Regions from separate parts of the Streptomyces sp. NPDC059142 genome, predicted to be linked through region 2. Evidence: riboswitches for the same ligand, from Rfam matches in the RefSeq annotation. Region 2 holds a riboswitch; the other holds the start of a gene.
What was found. A riboswitch is a leader RNA that binds a small molecule or an ion and turns the genes downstream of it on or off. The one in region 2 is predicted to bind cobalamin.

Region 1: linked by a shared signal. The riboswitch ahead of ACFXPK_RS17070 (cobalamin biosynthesis protein) and the one ahead of ACFXPK_RS26230 (CbtB-domain containing protein) in region 2 are both predicted to bind cobalamin.

The regions. Positions count from the first base shown of each region.
Region 1 covers NZ_JBHZDA010000041.1:13,568-21,698, forward strand. The annotation lists gene ACFXPK_RS17060 (putative cobaltochelatase) at 1-1,317, opposite strand, end outside; gene ACFXPK_RS17065 (cobyric acid synthase) at 1,418-3,013, opposite strand; gene ACFXPK_RS17070 (cobalamin biosynthesis protein) at 3,010-4,017, opposite strand; cobalamin riboswitch at 4,054-4,173, opposite strand; gene ACFXPK_RS17075 (hypothetical protein) at 4,294-4,557, opposite strand; gene ACFXPK_RS17080 (anion permease) at 4,570-5,841, opposite strand; gene ACFXPK_RS17085 (class II aldolase/adducin family protein) at 5,982-6,713, shown strand; gene ACFXPK_RS17090 (alpha/beta hydrolase) at 6,853-7,980, shown strand.
Region 2 covers NZ_JBHZDA010000090.1:15,809-23,939, reverse strand. The annotation lists gene ACFXPK_RS26255 (SDR family NAD(P)-dependent oxidoreductase) at 1-83, opposite strand, end outside; gene ACFXPK_RS26250 (hypothetical protein) at 271-765, shown strand; gene ACFXPK_RS26245 (Mut7-C RNAse domain-containing protein) at 782-1,516, opposite strand; gene ACFXPK_RS26240 (GlsB/YeaQ/YmgE family stress response membrane protein) at 1,780-2,043, shown strand; gene ACFXPK_RS26235 (histidine phosphatase family protein) at 2,047-2,778, opposite strand; cobalamin riboswitch at 2,801-2,956, shown strand; gene ACFXPK_RS26230 (CbtB-domain containing protein) at 2,994-3,233, shown strand; gene ACFXPK_RS26225 (CbtA family protein) at 3,278-4,102, shown strand; gene ACFXPK_RS26220 (NAD(P)-dependent oxidoreductase) at 4,092-4,727, opposite strand; gene ACFXPK_RS26215 (TetR/AcrR family transcriptional regulator) at 4,924-5,643, shown strand; gene cbiE (precorrin-6y C5,15-methyltransferase (decarboxylating) subunit CbiE) at 5,685-6,986, shown strand; gene cobM (precorrin-4 C(11)-methyltransferase) at 6,983-7,768, shown strand; partial or broken gene ACFXPK_RS26200 (N-acetylmuramoyl-L-alanine amidase) at 7,874-8,131, opposite strand, start outside.

The DNA of each region.
Region 1 (8,131 bases), on a different contig from region 2:
GGAGCGGCGCCCCGCCGCACCCTCGCCCAGCCCCGGCACGCTCAGCACCTTCGTGCGGAACGGCTCGGCGGACCGTACGGGGGACTGCTCACCGGCCCCGGCGCGCGGCTGCCCGCCCGCGGGCTCGGGCGGTGCCTCCTGCGGGGCGTCCGACTCCTGGGGCGCGGGCGTGTCGTCGTGCGCGGGAGCGTCCTGCGCGGGCGTGTCGGGTGTCTCCGGGCCGCCCTGCGGCGGCTGTCCGCCCCCGCCGCCCGGCCCGTCGGGGTCGTCGGGGCCCTCGGGCCCGTCGGGATCCGGGTCCTCGTCGCCCCGGAACTCCTCCAGCGTGTCGTCGAGCTTCTCCTCGTCGAGCCCCGGCGCGTCGAAGGGGTTACGGCGCCTGCGGTGCGGCAGCGCCAGCAGCGCCGCCTGCCGCACGTCGTCGGCGGTGACGTCCGTACGGCCCGCCCACGCCGCCAGCGCCGTCGCCGTCCGCGCCATCACGATGTCCGCGCGCATTCCGTCCACCTCGAACGCGGCGCAGGTCGCGGCTATCTGGCGCAGCGCCGTGTCCCCGAGGCACACGGTCGGCAGCAGCGCGCGCGCCGCGGCGATCCGCTCGCGCAGCGCGGTCTCCTCGCCGGCCCAGCGCGCCGCGAACCCGGCCGGGTCGTCGTCGTACGCGAGCCGCCGCCGCACCACCTCCACCCGCTGATCGGGCTCGCGCGACGCCGCGACCTCGACGGTCAGCCCGAAGCGGTCCAGCAACTGAGGCCGCAGCTCGCCCTCCTCCGGGTTCATCGTCCCGACGAGCAGGAAGCGCGCGGCGTGCCGTACGGAGACGCCCTCGCGCTCGACGTACGAGGCGCCCATGGCCGCCGCGTCCAGCAGCAGGTCCACGAGGTGGTCGTGGAGCAGGTTGACCTCGTCCACGTACAGCACCCCGCGGTGCGCGTCCGCGAGCAGCCCCGGCTCGAACGCCTTCACGCCCTCCGACAGGGCCCGCTCGATGTCCAGCGCCCCCACGAGCCGGTCCTCCGACGCGCCCACCGGCAGCTCGACCATCCGCGCGGCGCGCGCCGCGCCGGACGTGTCCCCGTGCGGCCCGTCCGGGCACCGCGGATCCGGCGCCGCCGGGTCGCAGCTGAACCGGCACCCCGTCACCACCGGCACCTCGGGCAGCAGGGCGGCCAGCGCCCGTACCGCCGTCGACTTCGCCGTGCCCTTCTCACCCCGTACGAGAACGCCGCCGACCGCCGGACTGACCGCGTTCAGCAGCAGGCCGAGCCGCAGATCGTCCATCCCCACCACGGCGGTGAACGGAAAGGGGGTGCTCATAGGCTGATCGCTCCTTCGAATGACTCATCGGTGACCGGACGGCGTCCCACGGTGTTCGGTCCCACGGTGTTCGGACCCACCGTGTTCGGACCCACCGTGCTCACGGGGCTCCCGGAGGGATGAACGGCAGTCCGGCCGGGGCGCCCTCCTCGATCAGGCGCAGCAGCGCGGCCGTGTCCGCGTGCTCCTCGACGAGGTCGGCGAGGAGTTCGAGCTGTTCCTCGCGCAGCGCGCCGAAGCCGGTGTCCGGCGCGGGGACGAACCGCCGGCCCGCCGTCCGCGCCACCTCCGCCAGGAACCGCCGCCGGAAGGCGTCGCTCTCCAGCGCCCCGTGCCAGTGCGTGCCCTGGACGGCGCCGACCCGGCAGCCGTCCAGCGCCCGCCCCGCCGGGTCCGTGACAAAGGCGTCCCCGCCGCGCACGTCCGCGACGCCGTGGTGGATCTCGTACCCCTCGACCGGCTCGCCGAGGGCCACTCCCGAAGGCCGCGCGAGGGTCTTCTCCCGCGCGAACCTGACCCGTACGGGCAGCAGTCCGAGCCCGGCCACCTCACCCGCCCGGGACTCCACCTCGTCGTGGATCCGCTCGCCGAGGATCTGGTAGCCGCCGCAGATCCCCAGCACGGGGCGGCCCTCGGCGGCCCGCAGGGCCAGCGCGTCGGCCAGGCCCCGCTCCCGCAGCCACGCCAGCGCCCGCACCGTGCCGCGCGTGCCCGGCACGATCACCAGGTCCGCGTCGACCAGCTCCTCGGGCCGGTCCACGAACCGCACCAGGACCCCGGGTTCGGCCGCCAGCGCGTCCACATCGGTGAAGTTCGACATCAGCGGTACGGCGCAGACCGCGACCCGCAGCACGTCCGCGCCGTACGGGGGAGCCACCACCGACTCGCGGGCGCCACCGCGCAGCGAGATCCGCAGCCCGTCCTCCTCGTCGATGCCCAGACCGTGCCGGAAGGGCAGCACCCCGAGCGTCGCCCGCCCGGTCAGCCCGCGCAGCATGTCGAGCCCCGGCTCCAGCAGCGAGACATCGCCCCGGAACTTGTTGACGAGATACCCGGCCACCAGCGCCTGGTCCTCCGGGCCGAGCAGCGCGGTCGTCCCGAAGAAGGAGGCGAAGACCCCGCCCCGGTCGATGTCCCCGACCACGACCACCGGCAGCCGCGCGGCCCGTGCGATCCCCATGTTCACGATGTCGGTACGGCGCAGATTGATCTCGGCGGGGCTGCCGGCGCCCTCGCAGATCACGGCGTCGTACGTGGACCGCAGCTCCGCCAGGCAGGCCAGTACGGGTTCGAGCAGCGCCTCCCGGCCGCCGCCGTGCAGCGTCCTCCCGGGGGCCGGCCCGCCGGGCGCTCCGAAGAATCCGCGGGCGCTCAGCTCGCCGACCGGCTTGCCCATCAGCACCACCTGGCTGCTGCGGTCGCTGCCCGGCTTCAGCAGGACGGGGTTCATCAGCGCGGTCGGCTCCACGCGCGCGGCCTGCGCCTGCATGGCCTGGGCGCGCCCGATCTCCGCGCCCTCGCGGGTCACGAACGAGTTCAGCGACATGTTCTGGCCCTTGAACGGCGCGACCTTCACCCCCCGGCGCGCCAGCCAGCGGCAGATCCCCGCCGTGACGACGCTCTTGCCCGCGTCGGAGGTCGTGCCCGCGATCAGCAGCCCTCCGCCGAGCCCCGTGCCCCCGCTGTTCCGGCTCATCCGCGCCTCCTGGTGGTGAGGGCCGCGCGCACCGCGCCGTACCCGAGACGGCCCGTGACACAGACCGCGAGAGCGAGCACGTTGACCCGGCGGGCCAGCCGCACGGCGCGCTCGATGTCCTGGACCCCGACCGGGCGTCCCGCGGCGTTCAGGACGGGGCGGTGCTCCACGCGCCCGCCGTACGCGAGCGTCCCGCCGAGCCGTACCCCCAGCGCCCCGGCGAACGACGCCTCCACCGGGCCCGCGTTGGGGCTCGGATGGCGGTGCGCGTCCTGCCGTACGGCCCGCAGCGCGCCGCGTCTGTCGGGCCCGGCGGCGACGGCCAGCGCGGCGGTGAGCCGGGCCCCCGGCCATCCCGCGACGTCGTCGAGCCGGGCCGAGGCCCAGCCGAACCGGCGGTGCCGCTCGCTCTTGTGACCCACCATCGCGTCCAGCGTGTTCACGGCCCGGAACCCGGCGAGCCCCGGCACCCCGGCGACCGCGCCCCACACCAGGGCGCCCACGACGGCGTCGGAGGTGTTCTCGGCGACGGACTCCACGACGGCGCGGGCGATCTGCGCCTCGTCCAGGGCGTACGGGTCGCGCCCGCACAGATGCGGCAGGCGCCGCCGGGCGGCTTCGAGGTCCCCGGCGGCCAGCGCGGCGCCCACGGTCCGCGCCTCACGGCCCAGCGAGGCGCCCCCGACGACGGCCCAGGTGGCGGTGGCGGTCAGCGCCACGGAGGCGGCGGGGCTGCGGCGTACCGCGGTGGCGGCCAGTGCCGCGGCCCCGGCGGCGCCTCCGGCGCAGAGCACGGTGTGCAGCGCGCCCCAGCCGCGGTGGTCGCGCCACAGCGCGCGCTCGACGGCCCCGGCGGCCCGTCCGAAGGCGGCCACCGGATGGCCCCGGCGCGGATCGCCGAAGAGCCGGTCGCCCAGCAGGCCGAGGGCGGCGCCGTACGCGAAGACCCGCTCGGCGGCAGGGGCGGCTGAGCCGCCCCGCGCGGCACAACCGCAGCCAGGCATGGCGAAGTGTCCTCACTCAGGGTCCGCGCCCCGGTTCGACGTTCGGAGTACGACGGCGAGAGTTCCTGGCTCCTGGAGGCATGCTCACAGTGACAGTGGCGGGACCGCGCCGGATTCGCACCGGCTTCCTCTGCTGCCGTCGTCAATGGCCCCGGAAGTCCACCACGCTCCGCAACACCCGTCAACTCATCCTTGACCTGCGACGGGACAGTGTGCGGAGCCCCACATCGGGCCGGTCGGCCGATGCGGGGCTCCTGGGGCGTGGTGCTCGTGGGCTCAGGCCACGATGAGGCTGATCCCGTACGCGACGGCCCCGGCGCAGAGCGCGAAGCACAGGTAGGCGCCGGCACGGGCCGCGAGCGGCGCGGGGCCGGTGGCGGGGGTGGAGGCGGCGGCCGAGGTGGAGGCCGGTCCCGGCGCGGCCGTGGAGCCGCGCTTGGCGAGGCCCACGATGCCCAGGGTGAACAGGCCCACGAGGGCGACGGTCGCCACGAGGCTGACGCCGAAGACGGAGGCGAGTGCTGCCCAGTCGATGTCCATGGGGTCGTTTCCTTACACCGTGGCGGGGCGGGCCGGTTCGGCCTGGTCCGGGGCGGTGGCCGCGGGGGCCGGGATGGTGGCCGAGAGGTCCTGGCCGGGGGCGCCCGCCGGGGGAGGCGGGGTGACGGCCGCCATGGCGGTGGTGACCACCCCGGCCGGCTCGGCGGCGGAGCCGGTGGTGGCGGGCTCGTCGGTGACGTTGGTGTGGTCGACCGGGCGGCGGCGCGAGGCGAGCCAGATCCCGGCGGAGCCGGCGACCAGCAGGATCGCGACGACGGTGATGCCCCAGGTGCCCTGGCCGGTCAGGAACTCGGCGCCGGCGGCGACCAGTCCCGCGGCCGGCAGCGTCAGCCCCCAGGCGACGAACATCCGGGTCGCGGTGGACCAGCGCACCACTCCGCCCTTGCGGCCGAGTCCCGCGCCCATCACGGCGCCGGAGCAGGACTGCGTGGTGGAGAGCGAGAAGCCCAGGTGCGAGGAGGCCAGGATGACCGTCGCGGCGCTGGTCTGGGCGGCGAAGCCCTGCTGCGGCTGGAGGTCGGTGAGGCCGGTGCCCATGGTGCGGATGATGCGCCAGCCGCCGAGGTACGTGCCGAGGGCGATCGCGACGCCCGCGGAGACGATCACCCACAGGGGCGGGTTGGAGCCGGGGGCCAGGACGCCGCCGGTGACCAGGGCGAGCGTGATGACGCCCATCGTCTTCTGCGCGTCGTTGGTGCCGTGGGCGAGGGAGACGAGCCCGGCGGAGGCGATCTGCCCGGCCCGGTACCCCTTGGCGGTGGCCTTGTCGTCCGTACCGCGACCGATCCGGTACGTCAGCTTCGTCGCCAGCAGGGCGGCGAGTCCGGCGACCACGGGAGCGGCGAGCGCGGGGATCAGGACCTTGGTGACCACGACCCCGCCGTTGACGCCGGAGGCGCCGACGGACATCAGGGTGGCGCCGATCAGGCCGCCGAAGAGCGCGTGGGAGGAGCTGGACGGGAGTCCGAGCAGCCAGGTGAAGAGGTTCCACAGGATGGCGCCGACGAGCGCCGCGAAGATCACTTCTGTTCTGATGCCCTGTTCGTTGATGAGCCCGCCGGAGATCGTCTTGGCGACCTCCACGGACAGGAACGCGCCGACGAGATTCAGGACCGCGGACATGCCCACCGCGACCTTGGGCTTCAGAGCGCCGGTCGAGATGGTCGTCGCCATCGCGTTGGCGGTGTCGTGGAAACCGTTCGTGAAATCGAACACGAGAGCTGTCACGATCACGATCGCGAGCAGCAGCGTGATGTGTTCCATTGACCCAGGACCCAGGCAATCGTTCGACGTCGGTGGCCTCGGTGAACGTAAGGAGTCAGGGTGAACGGAAGATGAACTGGGTGGGTCTACGGAGTGACCCACTCCGTGGAGATCCCGGCGGCGCCTGGCAGGATCGGCGTATGACGGATGAGCGGACCGGCGAACACGGCGAACTGACCGGCGTACCAAGCGAATCGGCGACCGGAGCGGGCGAACCGGCGACCGGACGGGACGATCTGGAACGGGCCTGGGCGGAGCTGGTCGCCACCGCCCGCAGAACGGCCTCGGAGGGGCTGGTCGTCGGCACCTCGGGCAATGTCTCGGTCCGGGTCGGCGACCTGGTCCTCGTCACCCCGAGCGGAGTGCCGTACGACCGGCTCGCACCCGGCGACGCGATCGCGGTCGACCTCGCGGGACGGCAGGTCCTCGGCACCCTCGCCCCCACCAGCGAACTCCCGCTCCACCTGGCCGTATACCGCGACACGTCCGCGACGGCCGTGGTCCACACCCACGCCGTGCACGCCACCGCGGTCTCCACCCTCGTCCCCGAACTCCCCTTGATCCACTACATGGCGGCGGCCCTCGGCGGCCCGGTCCGCGTCGCCCCGTACGCGCTGTACGGCTCGGCGGAGCTGGCCCGCGGGATGTGCGAGGCCCTGGTGGACCGCACGGCCTGCCTGCTGCGCAACCACGGCACGGTGGCGTACGGCGACACCCTCGCCCAGGCGTACGACCGCACCGCTCAGCTCGAATGGATGTGCCACCTGTGGCTCACGGCGAGCGCGGTCCCGGGACACCGGCCCTCGCTGCTCACGGAGGAGCAGGTCCGGGAGGTGGGGGAGAAGCTGCGCGGCTACGGCCAGCGGGGCTGACCCGCCGGACGGCGCCGGGGCCCCCGACGGCATCGGATCCGGCGGCGGGGACGAGGCCGCGGCGCGGCGGGGCCCGTCCCGCGCCCCCGACGGCCCCCGCCCGCTGGCCGGGTCCGGCGCGGGTGGTGACACTGGGAGCGTGCGCCCGGCTACAGCGACGGCAGCGGCCGTCACCACAGTGCTCGGGGTCGGCGCGGCTGCGGTCGCCGCCGGCCGGTACGCCAGCGATGCCGCGCTCAAGGCACCGCCGGGGCGGCCCCTGCCCAGCGACCCCAGGATCACCGTGCACGCCACGGCCGCCGGCCAGGTCACCCTGACCCGCTCGCTCGCCTCCCTGCGCCCCGGAACGTACGGGATCGAGGGGACGGGCGTGCACGCCGTCGTGGGACCGGTCCTGGACGGTGTCCCGCACCCGGCCGACACCGTGGTGCGCCGCCTCGAACGGGTCACCCGCGGCGCCCTCGTGCCGGGGCGGCGCGTCCGGCTCACCCCGCAGGTGCACAGCGGCGACCCCGGGACCGCCCTGGGCCTCGCCCACCAGAACATGTGGATCCCGGGCGAACTCGGCTCCCTCCCCGCGTGGTTCGTGCCGGGGCCGCGCGACACCTGGGTGATCACCGTGCACGGCCTCGGCACCACCCGCGAGCACCCCCTGAACGTCATGGAGTTCCTCGCGGCCCAGCGCCTGCCCGTCCTCGACATCTCCTACCGGGGCGACCCCGGCGCGCCCCGCTCCCCGGACGGCCTGGGGCACCTCGGCGACTCCGAGTGGCGCGACCTCGACGCGGCGATCCGCCACGCCGTCCGCCTCGGCGCCGAGCGCGTGGTCCTGCACGGCTGGTCCACCGGCGCCTCGATGGCGCTGCACGCCGCCGCGAACTCCGCCCTCAGCGAGCGCATCGCCGGGCTCGTGCTCGACTCGCCGGTGCTGGACTGGGAGGCCACCCTGCGGGCGCTGGCCACCGCCCGCCGGATCCCCGGCCCCCTGCTGCCGCTCGCGGTACGGGCCGCCCAGGGGCGGACGGGGCTGCACGGCGACCGGCTGCTGGAAGCCGCCGACCCGCGTAATCTGCGGGTGCCGACGCTGATCTTCCACGGCCCCGACGACCGGCTGGCGTCCTGGAACCCCTCGCGCGAACTCGCCGCCCACCGGCCGGAGCTGATCGCCCTCCACACCGTCCCGCACGCCCCGCACGCGGCCATGTGGAACGCGGACCCCGACGGGTACGAGGAAACACTCCGCCGCTTCCTCACCCCGCTCATGTAGCACCGGGGCCGCACCGGGCTCCTGCGGCACCGGCCCCGCGACGGCGTCCCGGCCCGACCCGGCGCGCCTCCGCTTGGAATCCTTGCGCCGCCTTCGCGCCCCCGCGCGCACCGCGCCACCCGCCGTCGCGCCCCGAACCGCCACCCTCCCC
Region 2 (8,131 bases):
GCGGCGAGGTGCCGGGCGGTGGCGGCGCCGATGCCGCTGCTCGCTCCGGTGATGACGGCGGTGGGGGTCCCCGTGGCGCTCATGACGTAACTCCTCGCGCGTGTGATCGACTCCGGCCAGGATAGGCGGGGCGCGGCCGGAGGGGGCGGGGACCCGGAGGACGGCGCAGCGGAGCGCGCGGGGGCGGGCGGGCTGCCATGCGGGTGATGTGGGGCGTGCCGGGCGGGCGCCTGGCCCGGATGACAGTGTGATGATCACTATCTTCCGCTCATGGGTGTCCTGCGGAAAGTGGTGCTGGTACTGGTCTCGGCCGCCACGGCGGTGGTCATGGGCGCGGCTCCGGGTGCCGGAGCGAGCGCGCCGGGGCGGAGCGGGGAGGCCCCCGAGGCCGATCTCGCCCATCACGGGCATGTGTCGCTGTCGGGCGGACGTCTCACGGTTCTGCTCGGCTCCGAGAACCACGGGCCGTCCGGGCTGGCCGGCGCGACCGTACGGCTCGACTTCTCGGCCGCGGTGACCGAGGGCGGGCCGCTGCCGCCGGCCTGTCTGTGGGGCGGCGACCGTACGGTCCTGTGCCGTACGGGGCGGCTCCGGCCGGTCGGGCGGAGCGAGGAGCTGACGCTCGACCTGCGGACGGCGGGCACGCCGGACGAGATCGTCGTACGGGTCGACACCGCGTGGAACGGCGGCGCGGACGACCCCAACCCCGAGAACCACCGGCACCGCGTCCTGGCGCCGGACACCGGGGACCGGTACGTCTTCTGACCCGGCCGGACCGCCGTTACGCCGCCGCGCCGCCGAACTCGCGTACCGCGTCGTCGACGATCGCCGCCAGGCGGGCGTGGTGGGCGCCGCGCCAGTAGACCCGTCCGCAGGCCGCGCAGCGGGCGAAGACGTCGTAGCCGCGCTGGGTGCCGTGCTGGAGCTGTTCCTGGACGGACTCCTTGTCCGCCGGGCCCAGGGCGCCGTTGCAGGCGGTGCAGCGGGTCCAGGGGGCGAGGACGGGGGCGAAGCGCTGGAGGACGTCCCTGAGCTGGTCGTCCGGGCGGTCGCTGTAGATGTACGCGCCGGCCCAGATCTCGCGGCGGCGCAGCAGTCCGCGGTCGCGGGAGAGCAGCACCCGGCGTTCGGCGGCGGAGAGCGCGGCCAGGGCCGGGTCGCCCAGGTCCTCGCTCTCGTACGCCGCGTCGACGCCCAGCAGCCGCAGGCGGCGCGCGAGGGTGCCGAGATGGACGTCGAGGAGGAAGCGCAGGGGCGCGCCGGGCACGGTCTGCGGGCGGGGCACGGAGCGTACTTCCACGGATTCGCCCGCGGCCGGGATGTGGGAGAAGGGCACCTCGCGGCCGTCGACCAGGAGCGGCCCCGCCTCGGTGAGCGGGACGCCGAGGGATTCGACGGCGTGGCCGAGGGTGGACGAGCCGTCGGTGCGCAGGGCGGTGCGTCCTTCGCGTCGCTCGGCCGGGACGAAGAGGCGCAGTTCGGGGGCGAAGGCGATGTGGATCTCCGGTCCGTTCACGCTGTCAGGATGTCACCGCGCGGCCGGGCGGGCCAGGGATTTCCGGGGGCGGGCGGGGGAGTACGCCGTGGGCGGGGCCCCGACCGTCGCGGTGAGGGCGCGGACGAGGTGGGCCTGGGCGCCGCTGCGGTAAGTCCCCCTGGGATGTGGGGACTTGGGGGCGCGGGGGCCGGTGCGGCGGTGGTGAGGATTCGGCGGCTCCAGGGCGGGCACACGTTCCGCTAGCACCACTTTCGACAGTAAGTGGGCGAAGAGGAGGGGACATGGAGATTTCCGGCATTTTCGTTGCCATCGTCGTCGGCATCGTCATCGGTGTGCTCGGACGGCTCGTGGTGCCCGGGCGCCAGCGCATCGGGGTGCTGTGGACCATCGGCGTCGGTATCGTCGCGGCGCTCGTCGGTACGTTCATCGCGGCGGCGTTCGGCGTCGCGGACACCAAGGGCTTCGACTGGATCGAGCTGATCATCCAGGTCGGTCTGGCGGCCGTGGGTGTGGCCGCCCTGGACCGCGCCAAGGGCCGCGGCTGATTCTCAGTTCTCCTCCCCGGCGCCCCCGTCGGCGAGCGGACGGCCGCTGAGCAGGTTCCAGCGGCCGTTCCGGCCGGTGAGTTCGATGGCGGTGAGCGGCCGTACGTCGAGCCGCCAGAACGTCGCCGCGGCCGTGCCGAGCGCGTGGACGGTGGCGGCGCGGACGATGTCCGGCTCGGCCACGGCGACCACGCGGGGGGTGTCCTGGCCGAGTGTGTCGAGCCACCGGCCGACGCGGGCCTGGAGCGCGAGCAGGGTCTCACCGCCGTGCGGCGCGGCGGCGGGGTCGGTGAGCCAGGCGTTCACCTCCCGCGGTTCCGCGGCGGCGACCTCGTCGAGGGTCCTGCCCCGCCAGCGGCCCATCGCCCAGGGCGCGAGGTCCGGCAGTGGCCGGGCGTCCAGGCCGAGCAGACGGGCGGTGGCACGGCAGCGGGGCGTGGGCGAGACGTACAGGGCGGCGGTACGGGCGGTGCGGAGGAAGTCCTCCCGTACGGCCTCGGTCTGGCGCACCCCGGCGGCGTCCACGGCGCCGTCGTCCTGCGCGGCGCACCTGCCGCCGGCCGTCGCGGCGCCGTTCCCCGCGGCGTCCACGGCCCCGCTCTCCACGGCCCCGCTCTCCACGGCCCCGCTCCCCGGCGCCTCGGGGGCCCGGCCCTCCGGCGGTTCCTCGCCGAAGCGGGCCGCGCGCAGGGCCGGTCCGATGGCGGGTGAGACGAGCAGCACGCGGATCGTCATGACAAGGGCCCCCTTGGCCCGTCTGCCGGTTCGCGGTACCTTCACGTCGATATCCACGACGGCGAGACGGAAGTCCGGTGAGATTCCGGCACGGTCGCGCCACTGTATGCCGGGACCGGCCGCGTGCCATGCGGCGGGGGCCCGGTGAGTCAGACCCGAAGGCCGTCGTTCGAGCTCCATGCAACGGGACGCGAGTTCCCCAAGGAGGATTTGTCATGGCGTCGTCCATAGCGTCTACGACCGGGGCCGTCGCGCCCACCTCGTCCACCGCCGCCGTACCGGCTCCGCTGCCGCTGCGCGCCGTTCTGCCGTGGGCGGTCTTCGTCGGCACCCTGATGCTGGTGCTGCTCTACTTCGTCGGCGCCGAACAGGGCGCGACGTCGGTGATCTCCGGCGCCGGAGTGCACGAGTGGGTGCACGACGGCCGTCATCTGCTCGGCTTCCCCTGCCACTGACCTGACGGCTTTCACGGAGCACGAGAGTACGGAGATATACGCGCATGCATGCCTCCACCGTCAGAATCCTCCTGGTCCGCGGCATGGTCGCGGGCGTGCTGGCCGGGCTTCTCGCCTTCGCGCTGGCCTACTTCGCGGGTGAGCCGTCCGTACGGGACTCCATCGCGCAGGAGGAGAGCAGGTCGGCCCCGGCGCATCAGCACGGCGCTGCGGGAGACTCCGCCGCGCCCGAGGAGGAGGAAGAGGAGGAACTGGTCAGCCGGCCCGTCCAGTCGACGTTCGGGCTCGCCACCGGCGTCCTGGTGTACGGAGTGGCCCTGGGCGGTATCGCCTCGCTGGTCTTCGCCGTGAGCCTGGGCAGGATCGGCCGGTTCGGGCCACGGGCGACCGCCGCGCTGGTCGCGGGCGCCGCCTTCACCACCGTCTATCTGGTGCCGTTCCTGAAGTATCCGGCGGCGCCGCCCGCCGTCGGCAACCCCGACACCATCGGCAGACGCACCACGCTCTTCTTCCTGATGATCCTGCTCAGCGTGTTGCTGGCGGTCGTCGCCGTCATCGCGGGCCGACGGCTGGCGCCACGGCTCGGGAACTGGAACGCGTCGCTCGTCGCCGGTGGCGGTTACGTGGCCGTGGTGGCCCTCGCCTGTCTGGTGCTGCCCGCCAACTCCGACGCCGTGCCCGCGTCCTTCCCCGCCGCGCTGCTCTGGGAGTTCAGGCTCGCGTCGCTGGGTGTGCAGGCTCTGCTGTGGACGGCCTTCGGGCTGATCTTCGGCGCGCTGGCCGAGCGGGCGCTCCGGCCGGGGGTGGATTCCGCCGCATCCGGTGCCGTGCCGGCCGCCGCCGGGGCCGTGGGGGAGGTCACTCGCTGACGCCCACCACGTGGCACACCGTCTGCGGCGCCGCCATGAAGTCGAGCATGGCGCGGGCGACATCGGCGCGGGCGATGCGGTTGCCGGGCGGGCCCGCGTCGATCGCGTGCCGGTAGACGCCCCGGCCCGTGCTGTTCGTCAGCCGGGGCGGCCGTACCGACGTCCAGTCGAGTTCGCTGTCGGCCAGGGTCCGTTCCATCAGCTCCAGGTCGGTGTACATCTCCCTGAGGAGCACCCACATCATGGGCGTGATCACCCGGTGTGCGAGCCGGGTCCGCGCCACTCCCGTACGGTTCAGCGGCGCCGCGCTCACCACGACGAGGCGCCGCACCCCGGCCGCCGACATCGCCGCGACCGTCGCCCGCGCCGAGGTGTACGCGGGCCTGACCGGGTCGTGGCGGGCGGTGGGGCCCACGCCCGAGAGGACCGTGTCGACGCCTTCGACGACCTCCCCCACCGAGCCCGCGTCGAGGGCGTCCGTGCGCAGGACCGTGAGCTTGTCGCCCGTCAGATCCATCCGGGCCGGGTCCCGCACCCCTGCTTTCACCCTGTGGCCGTCCGCCAGGGCGTGGACGACGATCTGCCGTCCCACGCCGCCGGTGGCGCCGAGCACCGCGAGATTCATTGGCCTCTCCCTTCCTCGTGTCCTTGTGTCCTCGTGTTCTCGTGTTTTCGTGGTCTTCTTCGGTTCCGTTCTCGGTCCGTCTTCGCCCGTCTTCGGCGTTCGTCCGCTTTCGGGCTTCTTGTGACGTGAGTGGACACTTACCCCGGTAAGTGAACGCTCACTCACAGGATGAAATGAAATCAGTACGATCCGTGCCATGGATGAAGAAGCCGCTTCCCCGCCGCCCCTGACCGGTGGCGCCCTGACCCGCTCGCGGATCCTCGACGCGGCGGCGCACCTGATGAGCAGCGTCGGACTGACCCGTACGACGACCAAGCAGATCGCGCGCGAGGCGGGCTGCTCCGAGGCGGCGCTCTACAAGCACTTCCACGACCAGCAGGACATCTTCGTCCGCGTACTGCACGAGCGCGTCCCGCGCTTCACGGACGCGCTGGCCCGGCTGCCCGGGCGCGTCGGCGAGGGGGAGGTGGCCGGGCACCTGGAGGAGGTGGCCCGGGTGGCGGTCCTCTTCTACCGGCGTTCGTTCCCGATGGCCGCGTCGCTCTTCGCCAGCCCCGGACTGCTCGCGGCCCACCGCGCCAGGCTCGATCTCACCGACGCGGGCCCGCAGGAGGCGACCCACTGCCTGGCCGGCTATCTGCGCGCGGAACAGGAACGCGGCCGGGTGTCGGCGGGCATCGACCCCGACGCCGCGGCGATGCTCCTGATCGGCGCGTGCTTCCACCGCGCGTTCCTCGACCTGTTCTTCGCGCCGGACCCCCCGGAGGGCGTGGTGCGCCCCGCGGACGAGGCGGACTTCGCGCGGGAGACGGTACGGGCGCTGCTCGCGGGCATCGAGCCGCGGCAGGCGCCGAGCCGCACGCCGGGGGCGGGCGCCGGGGCACCCGTCGCGGGGCTGCGGGCGGGCGGACAGTAGAGTGCGGGGTCGGTCTTCTCCCAGTTCAGAGGTGTACGGCAGTGAGTGTCCCGCCCCCTGATTCCGCCTCGCGCACACCGGTGACCGTGGTCGGGATCGGCGCCGACGGCTGGGCCGGGCTCTCCGGCGCCGCGCGGGAGGCGCTGCGCGCCGCGGACGTGGTGATCGGCGGGGACCGGCAGCTCGGACTGCTGCCCCGGGACGGGTGCCCGGGCGAGCGGGTGGCGTGGCCCTCGCCGCTGCGCCCCGCCGTGCCCGGACTGCTCGCCGCGCACGCCGGCCGCCGGATCGCGGTGCTGGCCAGCGGGGATCCGATGTTCTACGGGATCGGGCGGGCGCTCGGCGAGGTCGTCGGCGCCGCCGCGCTGCGGGTGGTGCCGCATCCCTCGTCCGTCGGGTACGCCTGCGCCCGGCTCGGCTGGCCGGTGGAGGACACGGAGGTCGTGACCGCCGTGGGGCGCCCGGTCGACCGGCTCGCCGCCGCGCTGTACGACGGCCGCCGGGTGCTGGTGCTCAGCGCGGGCGCCGCGACCCCCGCCGAGGTGGCGGCGCTGCTCCGCGCGCGCGGCTACGGGCCGAGCGGGATGCACGTACTCGAACAGCTCGGCTCGGACCGGGAGTGCCATCTCACCGGGACCGCCGACACGTGGGACGCGCCCGCCGGTGACCCGCTCAACGTCGTGGCCGTCGAGTGCCGCCGCGCACCCGGCGCGCCGCACCTGGGCGCCGTACCCGGGCTGCCGGACACCGCGTACGAGCACGACGGCCAGCTCACCAAGCGCCATGTGCGCGCCGCCACGCTGGGCGCGCTGGCCCCCGCGCCGGGGGAGCTGCTGTGGGACGTCGGCGGCGGCTCCGGTTCGATCGCGGTCGAGTGGCTGCGTACGCATCCGTCCTGCCGGGCGGTGTCGGTGGAACGCGATCCGGCGCGCGCCGAGCGCATCGGCCGTAACGCGCGGGCGCTCGGGGTCCCCGGGCTGCGCGTCACCGTCGGCGCGGCGCCCGCGGCGCTGGCCGGACTGCCGGTGCCCGACGCGGTGTTCATCGGCGGCGGGCTGACCGCGCCGGGGCTGCTCGACGCCTGCTGGGACGCGCTGCCCGTGGGCGGTCGGCTGGTCGCGAACACGGTGACGCTGGAGTCCGAGGCGGTGCTGGCCGACCGGTACCGGCGGTTCGGCGGGGAGCTGGTGCGGCTGGCGGTCGCGCACGCGGCGCCGGTCGGCGGCTTCACGGGGTGGCGGCAGGCGATGCCGGTCACGCAGTGGGCGGTCACGAAGGCCGCACCGGGACCCGTACCAGTACCAGTACCAGTACCAGTACCAGGATCAGGAGACGAACGATGACGGTGTACTTCATCGGCGCCGGCCCCGGCGCCGCCGACCTGATCACGGTGCGCGGCGCCCGCAGGCTGGCCGCGTGCCGGGTGTGTCTGTACGCGGGCAGCCTCGTCCCGCGCGAGCTGCTGGCCGAGTGCCCGCCGGACGCGCGGCTGATCGACACCGCCAGGATGGACCTCGACGGCATCACCGCCGAACTGGTCCGTGCGCACGCCGAGGGCCACGACGTGGCGCGGCTGCACTCGGGCGACCCGTCCGTCTTCAGCGCCGTCGCCGAGCAGATGCGGCGGCTGGACGCGGCGGGCGTGCCGTACGAAGTGGTGCCGGGCGTACCGGCGTTCGCCGCCGCGGCGGCGGCGCTCAAGCGGGAGCTGACCGTACCGACGGTCGGCCAGACGGTGATCCTGACCCGGATCGCCCAGCGGGCCACCCCGATGCCCCCGGGCGAGGACCTGGCGACGCTCGGGCGCAGCGGCGCGCTGCTGGTGCTGCACCTGGCGGCGCGGTACGTGGACCGGGTGGTGGACGAACTGCTGCCGCACTACGGCGCCGACTGCCCGGCGGCGGTGGTGGCGATGGCCAGCCGCCCGGACGAACTGGTGCTGCGGGGCCCGCTGGACGGTATCGCCGCGCAGGTGAAGGCGGCGGGTGTGGTCCGTACGGCGGTGATCATGGTGGGCAGGACGCTGGGCGCGGAGCAGTTCAGGGACAGCCACCTGTACTCGGCTGACCGGGACCGGGGCGAGGGCGCGGACGGCGTCGGGCACCGGGAGTGCGCCACGGGCTGACCCCGCAGGGAGCAGCCCCGCCCGGCCGCTCCCCGGCGCACAGAGGCCCGGCGGGACCCGGAGCGCGCGTCCGTGTCCCGCCGGGTCTGCTGTTCGGCCCTACTTCCCGGGCGGGGTCGTCTTCAGCCGCCCCGCGATCCTGTCCCGCATGCCGGGCATGCCGAACCCCTTCGGGTCGATCTTGTCGTTCGACCATTCCAGATGACCGATGACGCTGAGCGCGCCCCACCCGTGCGCCCGGCAGATCGCCGCGCCCACCCGCTCGACCGCGTCGAGCTGCGCCGAGGGCCACGGGTCCTTCCCGTCACCGAGGTTGACGCACTCGAAGCCGTAGAAACGGGCGTTGCCGTCCTCGCCGTCGGC